Regions from separate parts of the Lacrimispora brassicae genome, predicted to be linked through region 2. Evidence: riboswitches for the same ligand, from Rfam matches in the RefSeq annotation. Region 2 holds a riboswitch; the other holds the start of a gene.

Region 1 (7,809 bases), on a different contig from region 2:
TGCATGGCAGTTAGCCAAGGCCAATGCATTAGCTGAAAAAGAGGGTTTTGCAAAGTTTGTGTCCATACAGGGGCACTACAACCTGATATTCCGGGAGGAAGAGCGGGAAATGGTTCCCTATTGCCGTGAAGAAAATATTGCACTGACTCCTTACAGTGCGCTTGCAGGCGGAAAGCTGTCCAAGCATAAAGGAGAAAGTTCGAAACGGCTGATGGAGGACAGCTATGCAAGACTTAAATACGAAGCCATGGAGGAACCGGATGAACAGATTATCAGCCGGGTTGCGGAACTGTCAGAGAAAAAAGGTGTTTCCATGACAGAAATTTCACTTGCATGGCTGCTGACCAAGGTCACTTCTCCCGTGGTAGGCGCAACAAAGCTACATCACATTGAAGGTGCAGTAAAGGCGGTTGAGCTTGACCTAACGAAAGAGGAACTTTTATATCTTGAGGAGCCCTATGTTCCCCATGCTCTTGTAGGGATCATGGCGCAGAACACAGTGGCCTCTTCCAAGGAGGAGCATGTATGGTCTGTGGGGAAACAAAAGATTTAAGAAAGCCAAATCAAAAAAAGATTAATTGGAGGATTAAAAATGAACTTATATGATACCGATCCGGAATTTATGGAAAGATTTGAGCATTTTGCATTTGAGGAAGTGGTTGGCGAAGAAGGCCAACAGCTCGATGACATTACCAGATACATGGCAATACTTGCGACCTTGATTGGCTGCCAGGGAGTGGATGAATACAAGCTCATGCTGCCTATGGCCCTGGACGCCGGGCTGATTCCTGTGATGGTGAAGGAAATTGTATATCAGTCTGTTGATTATCTTGGCATTGGTAGGATTCTGCCGTTTTTAACAGTGACAAATGAAATATTGTTGGAGTGCGGCATCAAGCTTCCTCTGGAAGGTCAGGCAACAACAACTTTGGAGAACCGGCTGGAAAAGGGTATTCAAGCGCAGATGGATATTTTTGGCGAAGGAATGAAGGGATTCTGGAAAGGCGGGCATATCAATCGCTGGCTGGCGGCCAACTGTTTTGGTGATTACTACACGAGAACAGGATTAGACCTTGCACAAAGAGAGATGATTACCTTCTGCTTTCTGGCTGCGCAGGGAGGATGTGAGCCGCAGCTTACATCCCATGCGGCCGGAAATATGAGACTTGGAAACGACAAGGAATTCTTGATTAAGGTGGTCTCCCAGTGCCTCCCCTATATCGGCTATCCGAGAAGCTTGAATGCGATTGCATGTGTTAACAAAGCAGCAGAGGCAAATCATTGATTGCTAAATGGAAAAGAACCATTTATGGAGGATAAACAAATGGAGAACAAAAATAATCTCGATATGATTTTCCCAATAGGAGAACCAAACGATGCTTATGCGCAATATTTTACAGGTCAGAGTTATTTAAATATGCTCACCACCAAGGGCCTGGCAATTGCCAACGTCACCTTTGAACCCGGCTGCCGCAATAACTGGCACATTCATCACGCCGATAAAGGCGGAGGGCAGATTCTGCTCTGCACCTCCGGCCGCGGCTGGTATCAGGAGTGGGGTCAGGTAGCGCAGGCACTGGAGCCCGGAAGCGTTGTCAACATTCCAGTTGGCGTCAAGCACTGGCACGGAGCGGCAAAGGACAGCTGGTTTGCGCACATTGCCATTGAGGTGCCTGGCGAAAACAATACGAATGAGTGGCTGGAACCGGTAAGCGATGAGGACTATTTAAAACTACCGAAAAAACGGAGCTATTAAGTTAACCAGATCAACAGATGAGGGGAGATGATCGTATGATGCGAATGATGAAAGGAAAATGGGAAGCCATTTTATCCATTGCGTTGTTGATGTTCGCGCTTGCAGGATGTGCAGACAGCGGATCGGGCATAAATGAGACGACTGTTTCCGAGCCTTCTGAGCCGGCCGCGCAGTCCGATGCGGAAGAAGTATCCAAAGATTCTGTGGAAGTCGGCGCAGTTTCCACAGGGGACATGCTCGTCACCAACGGCGGCAAGGAAATCCGGCTGTCGGAATTATCCTATCGAACAGAATCCGGGGACGTGCCGACGGTCTACTATATTTCTGATATTTCTTCCGAGGCGTTGTTGAAGATTTATCAGGCACTCAATTGGACGCCAACGGGCAAAGTGGCCGTGAAGCTCAGCACGGGCGAGCCGCCTGCATCCAACTATCTTGATCCGAATTTTATTAAGGATTTAGTCCAGTCGGTGGACGGTACCATTGTGGAATGCAATACCGCCTACGGCGGTTCACGTGCCAATACTGCCATGCATATGCAGGTAGCCAAGGACCATGGTTTTACTGCTATCGCAGACGTGGACATTCAAGACGCGGATGGCTCCATGACGCTCCCTGTGGAAGGCGGTACACAGATTTCCGAAAATTATGTCGGCACACACTTTGCGGATTACGATTCTTACTTAGTCCTTTCCCATTTCAAAGGCCATGCCATGGCGGGTTTTGGCGGTGCCATCAAGAATATCTCAATAGGCATTGCCTCTGGTGAGGGGAAGTCGCATATTCATACCGCCGGAAATGGCGGAAGCATGTGGAGTGCAGACCAGGACGCTTTCCTCGAAGCAATGGGGGATGCGGGAAAGGCGGTATCAGACTATCTTGGCAGCGGAGAGCGCATCGTCTATATCAACGTCATGAACCGGCTGTCTGTGGACTGTGACTGCGATGGGAACCCTGCCGAGCCGGATATGCACGACATCGGCATACTCGCCTCCTCCGATCCGTTGGCCGTGGATCAGGCTTGCATTGACTTGGTTTACGCCGCTCCGGACAATCAATCCCTTGTGCAGCGCATTGAATCCCGTAATGGCCTACATACACTGGAAAATGCAGCGTCTATCGGGCTTGGCAGCCGAAGCTATCGTTTGTTGGACCTGGATAATTAGAGAGGAGAATGAAATGCAAAATAAAAATATCAGAAATATGACATTGTCCGCAATATTTATGGCTATGAGCCTGATTTTACCTATTCTGACCGGAGAGATTCCGCAGATTGGAAATATGCTGCTGCCCATGCACATTCCTGTGCTGTTGTGCGGCCTGATCTGCGGCTGGCAGTATGGTCTGGCGGTCGGTTTTATCGTTCCGTTGCTGCGCTCTGTGTTATTCGGTATGCCGCCTCTGTTCCCTGTTGCTATTGCTATGGCATTTGAGATGGCGGCTTATGGCTGTATCATCGGCTTTTTGTACGGCCATTCCCGCTGGAAATGCATGTTCTCTCTTTATCGCTCTATGATCGCGGCGATGATTGCAGGCCGTGTTATCTGGGGTATCGCAATGGCGTCGATGCTGGGTGCCGGCGGCGGTTTTACCTGGCAGGCGTTTATAGCGGGTGCGTTGTTGAATGCTGTTCCGGGCATCATCTTGCAGATTGTGCTGATTCCCTCTATTATGGTGGCGCTCGACCGTACCAGGCTGGTTTCATTTTCTAAAAAGCCGGAGCGAAAAAGCCCAGTATCTACAAGTTGATATGGGAGATATGGATGAAATTATTCTGTGGAAAATTGCGACTTTACAGCAAACCGGATGCCGTTTGGTCATTGCCATAGACGGCAGGTGTGCAGCAGGAAAAACAACTCTTGCCTCGCATTTGCAAGAGTTGTTGTCCTGTAATGTAATACATATGGATGATTTTTTCCTGCGCCCGGAGCAGCGGATGCAGGAACGACTGAACCAACCGGGTGGGAATGTGGATTATGAACGGTTTGCCGACGAAATTTTTCTTCCGCTGCGGCTGGGACATGCCTTTTCGTACCGTCCCTACGACTGCCATACACAAAAACTGACAGAGCCGATTCGGGTTGAGGCAAATGCAATTACTATTATTGAAGGCTCCTACTCCTGCCATCCGATACTTTGGGAGCAATACGATTTGCGGTTATTTCTCACGGTAGAACCGGAAGAACAACTTCGCCGTATCCGTATGCGAAACGGAGAAGAGAGTGCCAAACACTTTTTAGAAAAGTGGATTCCTTTGGAGGAACGGTATTTTTCGGCTTTTGAGATTGCAAAAAAGTGTGAGCTGTGTTTTCAAACCTAACAGATGGAACGCATAAATAAACAACAATATTATTGAAAAGAGGTGATTTCCCGCCGTGGATATCTTAAACCGCGAGTTTATTTACATCTGGTACTATTTTACCGTTCAGCTCGATCAGATCTTCTGGTATTGGGTATTGGGTATTTTCATTGGTTCATTGGTTTCCGTCTTTGCCAAAGATAAAATCCATCGTGTGTTTGAAGCTATGCGCGGGAGGAAGTGGGGTGTGCTGGGGGTGATTCCTGCAAGTCTTTTGGGGATTGCCTCTCCGTTATGTATGTATGGCACCATTCCTATTGCCGCATCCTTTGCGAATAAGGGAATGAGGGAGGACTGGCTGGCAGCGTTTATGATGAGTTCGGTGCTGCTTAATCCGCAACTGGTCATTTACAGTGCTGCACTGGGTAAGACCGCACTTGTGATTCGTTTTGTATCCTGTTTTCTATGCGGAGCGATTTCCGGTTTACTGGTATTTATGTTTTACAAGGATAAAAGCTTCTTTCGATTTGACGGTTTTTCTGAAAGACAGAGCCATGACACCGACCCGAATTTATTCCTGCGCCTTTTAAAGAATATTGGCAGAAATCTGAAAGCTACGGCAGGATATTTCTTATTGGGTGTTTTATTGTCCGCTCTATTCCAACGCTATGTTCCGGCAGATGCTTTTGGCCGCCTATTCGGTAATAATGAAGGATTTGGTGTTTTGATGGCAGCAACGATCGGCGTTCCGCTATACGCCTGCGGCGGCGGGACAATCCCGTTACTGCAAAGCTGGCTTTTAGATGGCATGAGCATGGGCAGTGCAGCGGCCTTTATGATTACTGGGCCGGCAACAAAAATTACAAATTTGGGTGCACTCAAGATCGTGCTAGGAGCGAAACGCTTTATATTATATATTGCTTATGTTATGGTCTTTGCCCTAGTGACAGGGCTTGCAGTAAATCTAATAATATAAAAAAACAACGTCAGTAGGCAAAGTCATATGGGACTACTTCTAACTGGATTCATGTCAAAAGAATTCTGGAGTTTCAGATTATTTCCCGTCTGATTTTTGTGAATATGCATTTTGTTACAACAAGGTACTTCTCTCATTAAAAATAGAAAAGTAATGTAAAAGGCAAACCCATCTAAAGATGGGGACGCAAAGCCGAGGGTCTAAGACGCTTTTTCAAGCGTTATGATAGCCTAGCTGCTAAAAGCCTCGTCAGAGCCTGCCTTCTAAAGAAGGCAGGCTCTTGTCATATTTTGCGGTTTTTAGTCCAATAGTCCAGGGTATCAAATGACCGGCTTTCACCATCTATCATGGCGAAAGGGGCATGCTATGATAATTCCTTATTTCCCTCCCATGTGGAGGTGTGACTAAAGACGGCGTACTTCCTACATATTACCAGCTATTTTTTCAATTTTATATAAATTTTTTTAAAAAGTCAGTATTTTGCCAAGGGCAAAGTGCTGACTTTTTTCTTGCGACAAGAAAACTATTAATTCGACAAGCAAAGCAATGCATCCTATGGACTTTCTTTGCTAGATATAAAGACTTCTCGAGACCACGCTGCCGTTCCCCACCGCTTGTTCTTCATTTTTGGATTTGAAAAATCACGAAATGGAGGACAAGTACTATGGCTAAATTCAGAAAGAGGACAAACTATCGGAAAAAATACCCCGATTTGAGCAATGAAGTGATAGAGGTACTGGAAAAAAGTGACCGAAAGATGGAGTACCAACAGTATGACCTCAAGGTAGAGCGATGCCAGATTGACGGCACAAATCAGTCCGTTACATACATCCCAAGCCGGGAGGACTCCTATGAACGGTTGATAGAAGGAAATCGACAGTTTGCGGCAGATCAAGAAAGCGTAGAGGATGCAGCTGTAAATGCTTTATTGATTGAAAAAATGCTTTCTAGCCTGAAATTGCTTACGCCACAGGAACAAGAGCTGATAACGGAATTGTTCTTTGTAGGCAAAAGTGAGCATCAATTGGCAGCAGAAACCGGTATTCCCCGTATGACAATTCACAACCGTAAAAGACGAATACTGGCTCACCTGAAAAAACTTATGGAAAAGTAAAAATAATTTGGTCCAACCCCCTCACTCAACGTGGAAGTAAGTGAGGGGGTTTTTCTATTCTCCCTTTTGCTCCTTGAAAATTTCATATCCGGCAGCATCAATACATGATCTGTCCAGCCGTGTGAAAAGCGGCAGCGACCTTGACGGGCGCGCCAAAACTGCCTGCGGATTGGATAAGGTGGTATATATACCGCCTTATCCGTCTGTCGAACCGATGGCATCGAAGGTGACGAGCGAGAACGCCCGGTCATAAAACAGCTTGTGGTGAGCTGTATCGCAATGAAATGGACAGTGCTAACGCTACTTCCGCCCAGCCACAGACATCGCAATGGGGGCGGCTCGCAGAGATCCTGGGAGAGGTGAAATTCCTATGAGGCCCGCTTAACCAGCAGGCCGTTGCTGTTGCCGCCCTAGCTTCGGGAAGTAGTGTCAAATAGAAGCGTAGAACCAAAATGAAGAACAAGCAAAATATCTCATTTTAGAGACCATGCGGCGGGACAGCTCTGCCCCGCCGCATTCCTGTGAAATGAAATCGATCAAAATTTAAAGGAGGTTTTTGATAATGGAACAGAAAAAAAGAGCATGGCTGTATTGCCGTATTGATGCACCGGAGGATACGCATGGCACATTAAAGGAACAGCAAAAGGAACTCTGGGACTATGCCGAGCAGCTTGGCTTGGAGGTTGCCGGTGCATCGCAGGATATTGGAAGCGGTTTGACTCTTGACAGACCTGGACTTAACGTCTTGAAAACTGCCGCCGCAGAAGGGCGAATGGATATTGTGCTGGTAAAAAGTCTATCTAGTATCGGACGAAATATGGAACAGACATTGGAGCTATCTCAACAGATCAATCAGATGGGGATCACCCTATGCTCCCCTCTTGAAGGAGAAATCCAACTTTCATCTGATACGCCGCTTTCCCCGGAACCGTTTTTGCATCTGAGCTAGGGCATTTATACGATGTTCTGGATGCTGCTCATGAAATAAACCATCGAAAGGAGAGTTGTTATGACTAACGAAGAAATAGGTAAGATGTTTGAAAACAACAATGTAGTCAGGGGATACGTCTATACCTATGAAGGAGGTCGAAGTGAATATTGGTTTGAGAATTCGCCCTCCAACATTGCCAACTTTATTATGCAGCATAGGGATGCGAAAGAAATCATTGTCACCGATACAGTAGACAGAAAAATATTAAACACCATTGGCGAATTTATCGACCGCTGCCCGGATCAGGGGCTCCTGCAACAGATTCTGCCTCACCTGATTCCGATACAGATGGGAGAGGCTGAGCCACAGGAGATTCCCGTTGCGAAAGATGCAGAGGTAGAGGAATACTTCGAAATGCGTGATGAGCCAAAGATGGGGCTTGAGCTATGATACCCTTAATGTCATTTGCCTGGAGGTAACCAAATGAGCGTAAACGCCAGAAAAGAACAATTTGAACATGTCGAATTATTTGGGAAGCCAGCGCTTTTCACTGATTCCCGGATTGATCGGAGTACGGTACCAGAGGGCTTTCACTGCTACGATCTTCGGGGGTCTGATTATGATCCCGGAAAGCCCATTATAGTGGAGGATCATGTTGTCGTAAATCATGCCGGTACGGTAATCACATCAGAACCGGTTAGCATGCCCAGGGAGGGGCGCCGCAGACTGAATG
Region 2 (7,809 bases):
CAATACGGATTTCCAATCTGGCGGACATAATCTTCCAGCCGCTGTTCCCTTGGGAGCTTTTTATCTATATTCACGTCATTGATATCGACCAGCGTATTCCGATCTACCGTTCTTATATCTACATCCTTACAGGATGAATTGAGCGTAATTATTTGTGGCTGCATGGCATGACCTCCTTTACCGCTTCTCTTACACTGTATGAAAAATCGTGATTGTCCTATGCAAAGTAACTTTGATCCTTATGGGACACAATAAACCGCCCCACATCCTCCATCCGGTCAGTTACCGGCATATCGGGCAGAGCAGCCAAAATATCATTAATGTAGCGTCCACTGGCACGGCTGTCCAAGATGGAAAACACGCAGGTATCGGTTTCCCTGCGAATTCCACGACCGATCCACTGGCGCAGCTTGATAATCATGCTGGGGACAATTACATCAGACAGATAGCTGTAAAAATTGTCATGGAGAGATTTTTCATATTCTCCAACCGGATCAGGTATAGGGAATGGCAGCTTGACCACAATCAATGATGATAGAATATCTCCGGGCAGGTCAATACCCTCACCAGCACTGTCACTGGCAAGCAGCACGCCGTTTCTGCTATTCCGAAAGGATTCGATGGCGTTTAGCCGACCCTTGCCCATCAGAAACAATGGGTAATTCGTAATTCTGTCGGAAAGCCCAGTGTAGATAATCTCCATCATACGGTAGGAAGTGAACAGCACTAATGTATGTCCGTGGGTCTGCCGGATCAGCTCTGTGAGCTGGGTAATCACGGCTTCCATGTATTCATCGTTCTTCACATCAGGAAATGGCATATCCTTTGGAAGATATAACAATGCGTGTTCCCGGTAGTTAAATGGTGATGCTTTGCTGGTTTCTATCAGTCTTTTGATATCCAGAAAATCAATCCCTGTCTGATGTTTGAAATGGCTGAAATCGCCGCCAACTGACAGTGTTCCTGATGTCAATACATAAGGCATTGCCTTATCCCAAATATCTTCAAACAGTAAAAAATCCAGTTGTTTTGGCAGGGAGCAGACCTGACAGGCGGTGGTGCCGGTATGCTCCAGCCAGCATATTGATTGAGAGTAGTCCAGCAAAATCATCAGCTTGGAGAGCTTTTGCTCCATTCGGCTGACCAATCGCCCATAGGCTGCGGCTTTCCTATAATCCTTAGTAAAGAAAAGCACTGACAGTCTGCGTAATATCTCTGTCAGTGCTTTCAGATTCTGTATACTGTCAAAGCGAATTTCTACCGCCGAACAGGTTTTGTCATAGCTCACGCCTGCGGAGTTTTTCAGATTTTCAAACAATGCTGTATTCTGGCGCAGCATTTCTTCGCAAAGCCTTAAAATCTCACCCTTATCCGTATTCTGGCTGCCGATGGAGCGGTAGATGCTAGAGGTAAGCCGTTCCAGTTCCACACTTTCAAGGGTCATTCCGTACATCTGTCTTGCTGCATCTAGCAACTTATGAGCCTCGTCAAAAATCAACAGACCACAATCTGGAAACAGTCGGTTCCTTCCACCTTTTTGACTTAGCACATCCGCTAATACCAAGTTATGGTTTGCAATTTGAAAGTCAAATGCATTGGTCTGCGATCTAAGGATAAAATTGCGATAGCGGCAAATAGAGGCGAGATCACAATGCAGATGGCAACGTTCCACGCAGATACGCCCTTTGACATAATCGGTCAGGGGCAGGCTGTCTAAATCAATGGAGCAGGCGCCGGTATATAAACAATCCAGCGTTTCAATCAGTTCTTTATCTCCCTCACGCCCATTATTTACAGTGGAAGAACGGTAATTTCGCACCCGATCATCACAGGCATAGTGAGATTTCCCCTTACGCACCACAAAGGATAAAGGGGTTTCAATAATACGATGTTCCATTAAGACATTGGAAATCTGCGGAATATATTCTTCGGTCAATGCTTTTTGCAGGGCAATGGTGGAAGTGGAAATGATCGCCGGTTGACTACTTCCATGGAACAGGCGGTAGATTGTTGCCGCCAATATGTAGGCATGGGTCTTGCCCGTGCCCACTTCTGCCTCGCACAGTGCCACTTTGGTTTCTTCCATAGCATCCAGCATTGACAGAGCAAGGGACAACTGGTTTTCCCGAAAGGTCATACCATGCTTTGGCAGAATATCAGTAAAAATATAGATCAGAAGCTCTCTCGCACGGCTATGCTTATCTGCGTGTTCCGGTTCTTCCACCTCAGATACCTGTGCCAGCATTTTTTCAATGGCTTTCTGGTAGCCGGAAAACGACAAGGACTTCTGGCGCGAAAACAGTCTCTTCGCTTTTAATGTTGTCAGGTCTACCATACGGTAGCTGTATGTTTTGCCGGTGTAAAGCTCAAGCAGGACGCAATTCTTGGTGGTCAGTACCACCTTTTCGTCCGGTCGGAACAAACCGGCTTCATAAATCTTATTTTGAATGTCTGCCATGCAGACTTTTTTCTCATTCATAGCTTTTATGCCTCCTTTGAATCCTAAAGGAGCGACACAAGAATGCGGCGGTGTCGGAAACGGTTTGGTTGTCTTTTGACAAAATAGCCGGCTCCGCCGCATGGTTTCTATCGCTCCGATAGAGGTTTTATAAAAAAGAAGGTGTGATGAGCGTTCCGCGCGGTTACACGGAATCCATAAAAGCCGCCCCTCATTCTCTCTCAAATGAGGGTGATGCATTTTCCCGGTCATCCTGCCGGGCTGTTCAATGCGGTGAAGCGTTCAAAACAGAAGTATCATAATCACCGGCAAGGATCATCGCAATCCGCTCCACCACAGAGCGTAACAACCGCAGACATTCTCGCTCGGAGGGCGCTGCCCTCGTCTTCGCGTGTCCCGTCATGTCGCTTCTCTTGCCGGTAATGTAACCATCACACCCGTATTCTGTTTTCAATGTTCAGGTGAAAGGAAGCTCAGAAATTTTCCTTTCAACCAATGTCAAAAAAACAGGGGGGTGTAGGGGTATAAAATTAAATTTTTTCAAAAAACTTTTGCAGTTTTGCCGTAGCTGCTTCGATGCTTTCGTGAACAGAAGTAAAATGCACTCCTTCACGGCTTGCAATTTGCCGATAGGATAACCCTTGAAAGAAATGCAAAATAAACCGCCGCCGCTGTACCTCTGTCAAATCTCCGCTGTCCATAAGCTGCTTTGCTGCTTCCATGGCGTTTCTACTATCACTTTTATGTATCCATTCCGTATCCAAAGGGGCTGTGGCAAGCTGCCCGGTATCCTCCAGTCCGTTGATGCTCACATCCAAACGGCTTGTCCGATTATCGTTTATAACCTGCTGATGATAAATTTCATCTGACAGGGCTTTCAGATCCATAAAATCCTCTACCGTTTTGTCTGGATTTTCCGCGAGGTAATCCTTAAGCGTAATTTCCACGATACGGTCTGCAAAGCGGTAGACAATGCCATCGCTGAATTTATTCCTTGCATAATCGCTATCTTTATAATTCTTCATGTTCCTTTCCTCCGATCTGTTTTGCTGGAATGCGAAAACAGATCGGGGGGTGGAGAGCGGCAGCGCGGTTCGACAATCAGACAGCCGTCAAGGTCCTTGTTTGGAATAAAAAGGAATATAAACGGTTTTTTTGTCGAACAAAAAAAGTCAGTACGCTGCCCTTGGCAAAATACTGACTTTTTTAGAATATGGCTATTAAATTGTATATTTGAGAGGTGGTATGTACGAGCCGTGGCGTAGAACGAAAGCCCTGCCCGATACCACAAATACCCGTAAAATATGGCAAGAGCCCACCCTCAGAATATAGGGCAGGCTCTGCGCGGTTTTGCAGCCAGACTATCATAGCGCATTTGCGCCTTAGATCCTCAGCTTTGCGTCCCCGGCTTTAACCGGGTTTGCCCTTGGCATTATTCATTTTGTTGTCTGTGCTTTATTTTTCCGGCACTCGGAGTACATCGCCGGGGTAAATGATAGAAAACCGGCTCTTGTTATTCAGCCGTTCCAACTCGGACATTGTGCATCCCAGCTTGTGTGCAATGAGCCAGAAGCTGTCGCCCTTTTGTACGATGTAGGTTGTATAGCGGAGATTTTTGGGCACATCCGCCGTCACGCCGTACTGGTCAAAGGTATAGGCCCCACCATCAATGTCCTGCTTGCCGGTGAGGGGCTTGCCATCCTTGAAGTACATCCATTTGCCGGAATCGTTCATGGTCCAGCCCTGCGCCGTGTCGTTGGAAATTGCCAGCTCCACAAAGCGGCGAAGCACAGCAGACACCTCGGCTCTTGTGGCTGTACCCTGCGGGTCAAAGAGATTGCCGTTTTTGCCGCTGATAACCCCTGCCATCTGCATCTGCTTCACGGCTTCCTTGGCATAGGCACTGATCTTTCCATTATCAGCAAAGGTATTTTCCACATGAACTTTCGGCAGAGTATAACCGATGGTCTTGGCATAGTTGCTCATAATGACCGCCATCTGCTCACGGGTGATGGACTGATCCGGGGCAAACCTTCCATTGCCAACCCCGTTTACAATGTTGTTTTTGCTTGCCCACTCAATGTAGCCCATGTAGTAGGCGTCGCTTTTCACATCGCTGAAGCTGCTCTTTGCGTAGCCGCTTACATCGGCGCTTGCCAGCCGTCCGAGGACGGTGACAAACATTCCTCTCGTCATAGCGGCATTCGGACTGAACTTGGTTTCAGAAGTGCCGCTAAACAATCCTCGGCTTACCACAAACTCAATATCTTCCTTTGCCCAATGAGCCGCAATGTCTGTAAATGCGGTATTGGTCTGCTTGTAGCCGATGCCGTAGGTGGAAAAATGGTCGGTGCTGAAACGCAGTACCTGTTCCACACTGTCATAGACCGAGTTTGTGAGCCAGTGTACCTTGCCCTTGGCATCCACATAGACCGCCTGCACATTTCCTGCGTTTTCATTTGCGCCGAGGGTGTAGGGAATAGTTACCGATACGCTGCCTGCGCCGAAGCTGCTGACTGCCTTGCCGTTGCCGTAGTTCACATTGAGGTCGAATACCGGGCGGCTGCCGATGGCTTTTTTCGCATCACCGGTCAGCTTGCTGCTGTCCCCACGGGTGGCGGTGATGTTGACATCCGATTTTGCCTGTTTGTTGATTTCCTGCACGGTAGCCAAATCCATGCCGATTCGGATGTCGGGGTTATCTACCACCACAATGGTGTTGACAATTTTCTTTTCAATGATAGTGTCCTGCACGGTCTTAGGCAGATTGACCGTAACATTAGAGCCTGTCTTATTGCCGGTGTCCACACGGAGAACTACTGTAATGCCATTTTGCTCCGTGCCGTTTTTCTTGGCCTCAGCCAATGCCTTGTCAAAGGCGTCAGTCACAGTTTTGCCAGTGATGTTCACTATGACATTGCCCTTGCCGTCTGCTGTGCCGGGAACCTTGATTTCCCCCTGTGTAGGTGAATTGGGCTTATCCGGTGCGGGCGGGGTGACGATGACAGGGCTGCTGTTGTCCGAGGAGCTGCCGCCGCCATCACCGCCGGAGCTGCCATTGTAGCTAAATGTTGCCGCAATGGTGTGATTGGCGCTTACGCCAGAAAAAGTGTAGCTTGTAATCTTTCCTTGGCTTACGTCATCCACCTTCACATCCGCGATAGAATAATTGCTGCTGGGTGTGATGGTAAAGGCTTTGCTTGTGCCGCTGTCCACCGTCACACTGCCGCTGGGGGAAATACTACCCCCAGTGCCTGCTGTTGCTGTGATGGTGTGGGTTACAACCGGTATCGTCGTTACAGTAATATCGAAGGTTTTTGTGTAATCACTGCTTGCGGTCGAGCCGTTTGCAACGGTTGCTTTCACCGTGGCTGTACCTGCCGACGTTGCACTAAAGGTGCTGCCTGCAATGGTTGCGCCCGTGCCGTTTGCGTTTTCCACGCTCCAGACAATGCTTTGATTGGTGGCATTGGCGGGAGAAACGATTCCTGTCAAGGTTAAACCACTGCCCGCCTGCACAGAAGCGGCATTGGTCATGGTGATATCCGTTACAGGAGTGAATATCATGATGCTGGTCAATGTCAAGTCTTTGCCGGTTACATTTGCGGATACCGTAACGCTACTGATGGTGCCGAGGTAGTAGCCGGGAGCGCCTGCATCAATGCTGTAGCTACCTGCCGAAACATTGGAAATGGTGTAGGCTCCGTTTGCATCTGTGAGTACCGGAGTACCTACAGGGCCACTTCCGTTCTTTAACCACACAGAAGCGCCGTTAATGCCGCTGCCTGTATCGCTGCCCTTGATGGTACCGCTGATGGTGTAGGTGGAAACCGCCGTCACAGAGACGCTCAGTCCTACCGTAGCGTTGGTGCTGTGGTTGGTGCTTACGTTCAGGGTTTCATTGTAATTGCCCACTGCAAGACCGGCTTTCGGTGTAATGGTAAAGGTGGCTATATCGCCTGCCGCTAGCGTAGTGGTACTGAGTGTGCCGATGGTGTAGTTGGTGCTGGTCGGCTGGGTCAGCGTCAAACTGGAGTTTCCAGTGTTTGTAATGGTGACGGTCTGCGCTGTCGGGGCGCTGTAGCCCACTTCCAGCGATCCAAAATCCTTGCTGGTGGGATTGGCTGTGATGGTGTAGGTAGGAACCGCCGTCACAGAGAAACTTAAATTCACCGTAGCATTGGTGCTGTGGTTGGTGCTTACTGTCAGCGTTTCATTGTAATTCCCCACCGCAAGACCGACCTTCGGTGCAACGGTAAAGGTAGCCGTACCGCCTGCCGCCAGTGTAGTGGTACTGAGTGCGCCGATGGTATAGCTGGTGCTGGTCGGCTGAGTCAGTGCCACGCTGGAGTTTCCAGTGTTTGTGATGGTAACGGTCTGCGCTGCTGGGGCAGTGTAGCCCACCGTCAGCGAACCGAAGTCCTTGGCGGTCGGATTGGCTGTAATGGTGTAGCTGGGCGCAGCGGTTACCGTTAGCGTGGCTGAATTTGAGGTAGCAACAGGCGCTACCGTACCACTGACGATGGCACGGTATTGATAGCCGTTCATCCCTGCGGTTACCCCGGTGATAGTCAGCGTCGACGTACTGGCTCCGCTGTATACTCCACCGCTCGAGATGTTCGCAAAGCTGCTGCCAGTGTTAACCTGCCACTGATAGGTTAAACCCGTTCCGGTCGCCGTAACCAAGAAATTAACCGACTGCCCTTCGTTCACCGTTTGAGGGTATGGCTGGCCTGTGATGGAAGGAGCCACTGAGGTATCCACCAGTACGCCGGTCATGTTGCCTACGCTGTTCAGCGTCAGATTCGCATTATTTCCTGCGCCATCTTGGATGGTGCCACCGTTTAGGATTAGCGAGCCGATGCTGATGCCGTTACTGTCGCTGTCGCCCGCCTGCACCGTATAACGAAAGACCAGATTACTTGCGCCACTGCCGCTTACATAAGTGGCCTGCCGTGACGTGCTACCGATGATCAGCGAGAGATACGGTGTGCCGCTGGAGGTGTTTACAGTCACATTCTCGTCAAAAGTTACTGTGAAATCCAAATTGTTTCCGGCAGAATACGTTCCGTTCCCCGGCACCGTTACCGAAGTAACTGTGGGGGCTGTGGTGCCCGCTGCGCCCGGCTCCACCTTGATGTATTTATAGGTTGAAAGATTCGCCGCATTATATGAAACAGCGGGGGTTCCGTTCATATTGGCGCTTGCCGTCACCTGCATACCTGTGAAATCAGGAGACCCGACAGAGTTGGTCAATGCCTTAACACTACCGCTTGCAGTTATCGTTCCGCCGCTAACGGTTATTGTTCCCCCTACAATTCCTTGAGTGCCTCCGGTGCTTGTCACGGTTC

What was found. A riboswitch is a leader RNA that binds a small molecule or an ion and turns the genes downstream of it on or off. The one in region 2 is predicted to bind cyclic di-GMP.
Region 1: another riboswitch for cyclic di-GMP. It lies ahead of ACYVD3_RS14400 (sigma-70 family RNA polymerase sigma factor); the one in region 2 lies ahead of ACYVD3_RS07725 (sigma factor-like helix-turn-helix DNA-binding protein).

What each region holds. Positions count from the first base shown of each region.
Region 1 covers NZ_BRYH01000027.1:84,391-92,199, forward strand. The annotation lists gene ACYVD3_RS14365 (aldo/keto reductase) at 1-553, shown strand, start outside; gene ACYVD3_RS14370 (carboxymuconolactone decarboxylase family protein) at 593-1,285, shown strand; gene ACYVD3_RS14375 (cupin domain-containing protein) at 1,325-1,756, shown strand; gene ACYVD3_RS14380 (DUF362 domain-containing protein) at 1,792-2,922, shown strand; gene ACYVD3_RS14385 (ECF transporter S component) at 2,936-3,505, shown strand; gene ACYVD3_RS14390 (uridine kinase family protein) at 3,516-4,076, shown strand; gene ACYVD3_RS14395 (permease) at 4,132-5,031, shown strand; cyclic di-GMP riboswitch class I at 5,183-5,273, shown strand; gene ACYVD3_RS14400 (sigma-70 family RNA polymerase sigma factor) at 5,696-6,145, shown strand; gene ACYVD3_RS14405 (recombinase family protein) at 6,708-7,094, shown strand; gene ACYVD3_RS14410 (hypothetical protein) at 7,155-7,526, shown strand; gene ACYVD3_RS14415 (LPD28 domain-containing protein) at 7,560-7,809, shown strand, end outside.
Region 2 covers NZ_BRYH01000009.1:410,806-418,614, reverse strand. The annotation lists gene ACYVD3_RS07735 (DUF6870 family protein) at 1-164, opposite strand, end outside; gene ACYVD3_RS07730 (ATP-dependent DNA helicase) at 218-2,479, opposite strand; gene ACYVD3_RS07725 (sigma factor-like helix-turn-helix DNA-binding protein) at 2,989-3,483, opposite strand; cyclic di-GMP riboswitch class I at 3,807-3,893, opposite strand; gene ACYVD3_RS07720 (S-layer homology domain-containing protein) at 3,914-6,802, opposite strand.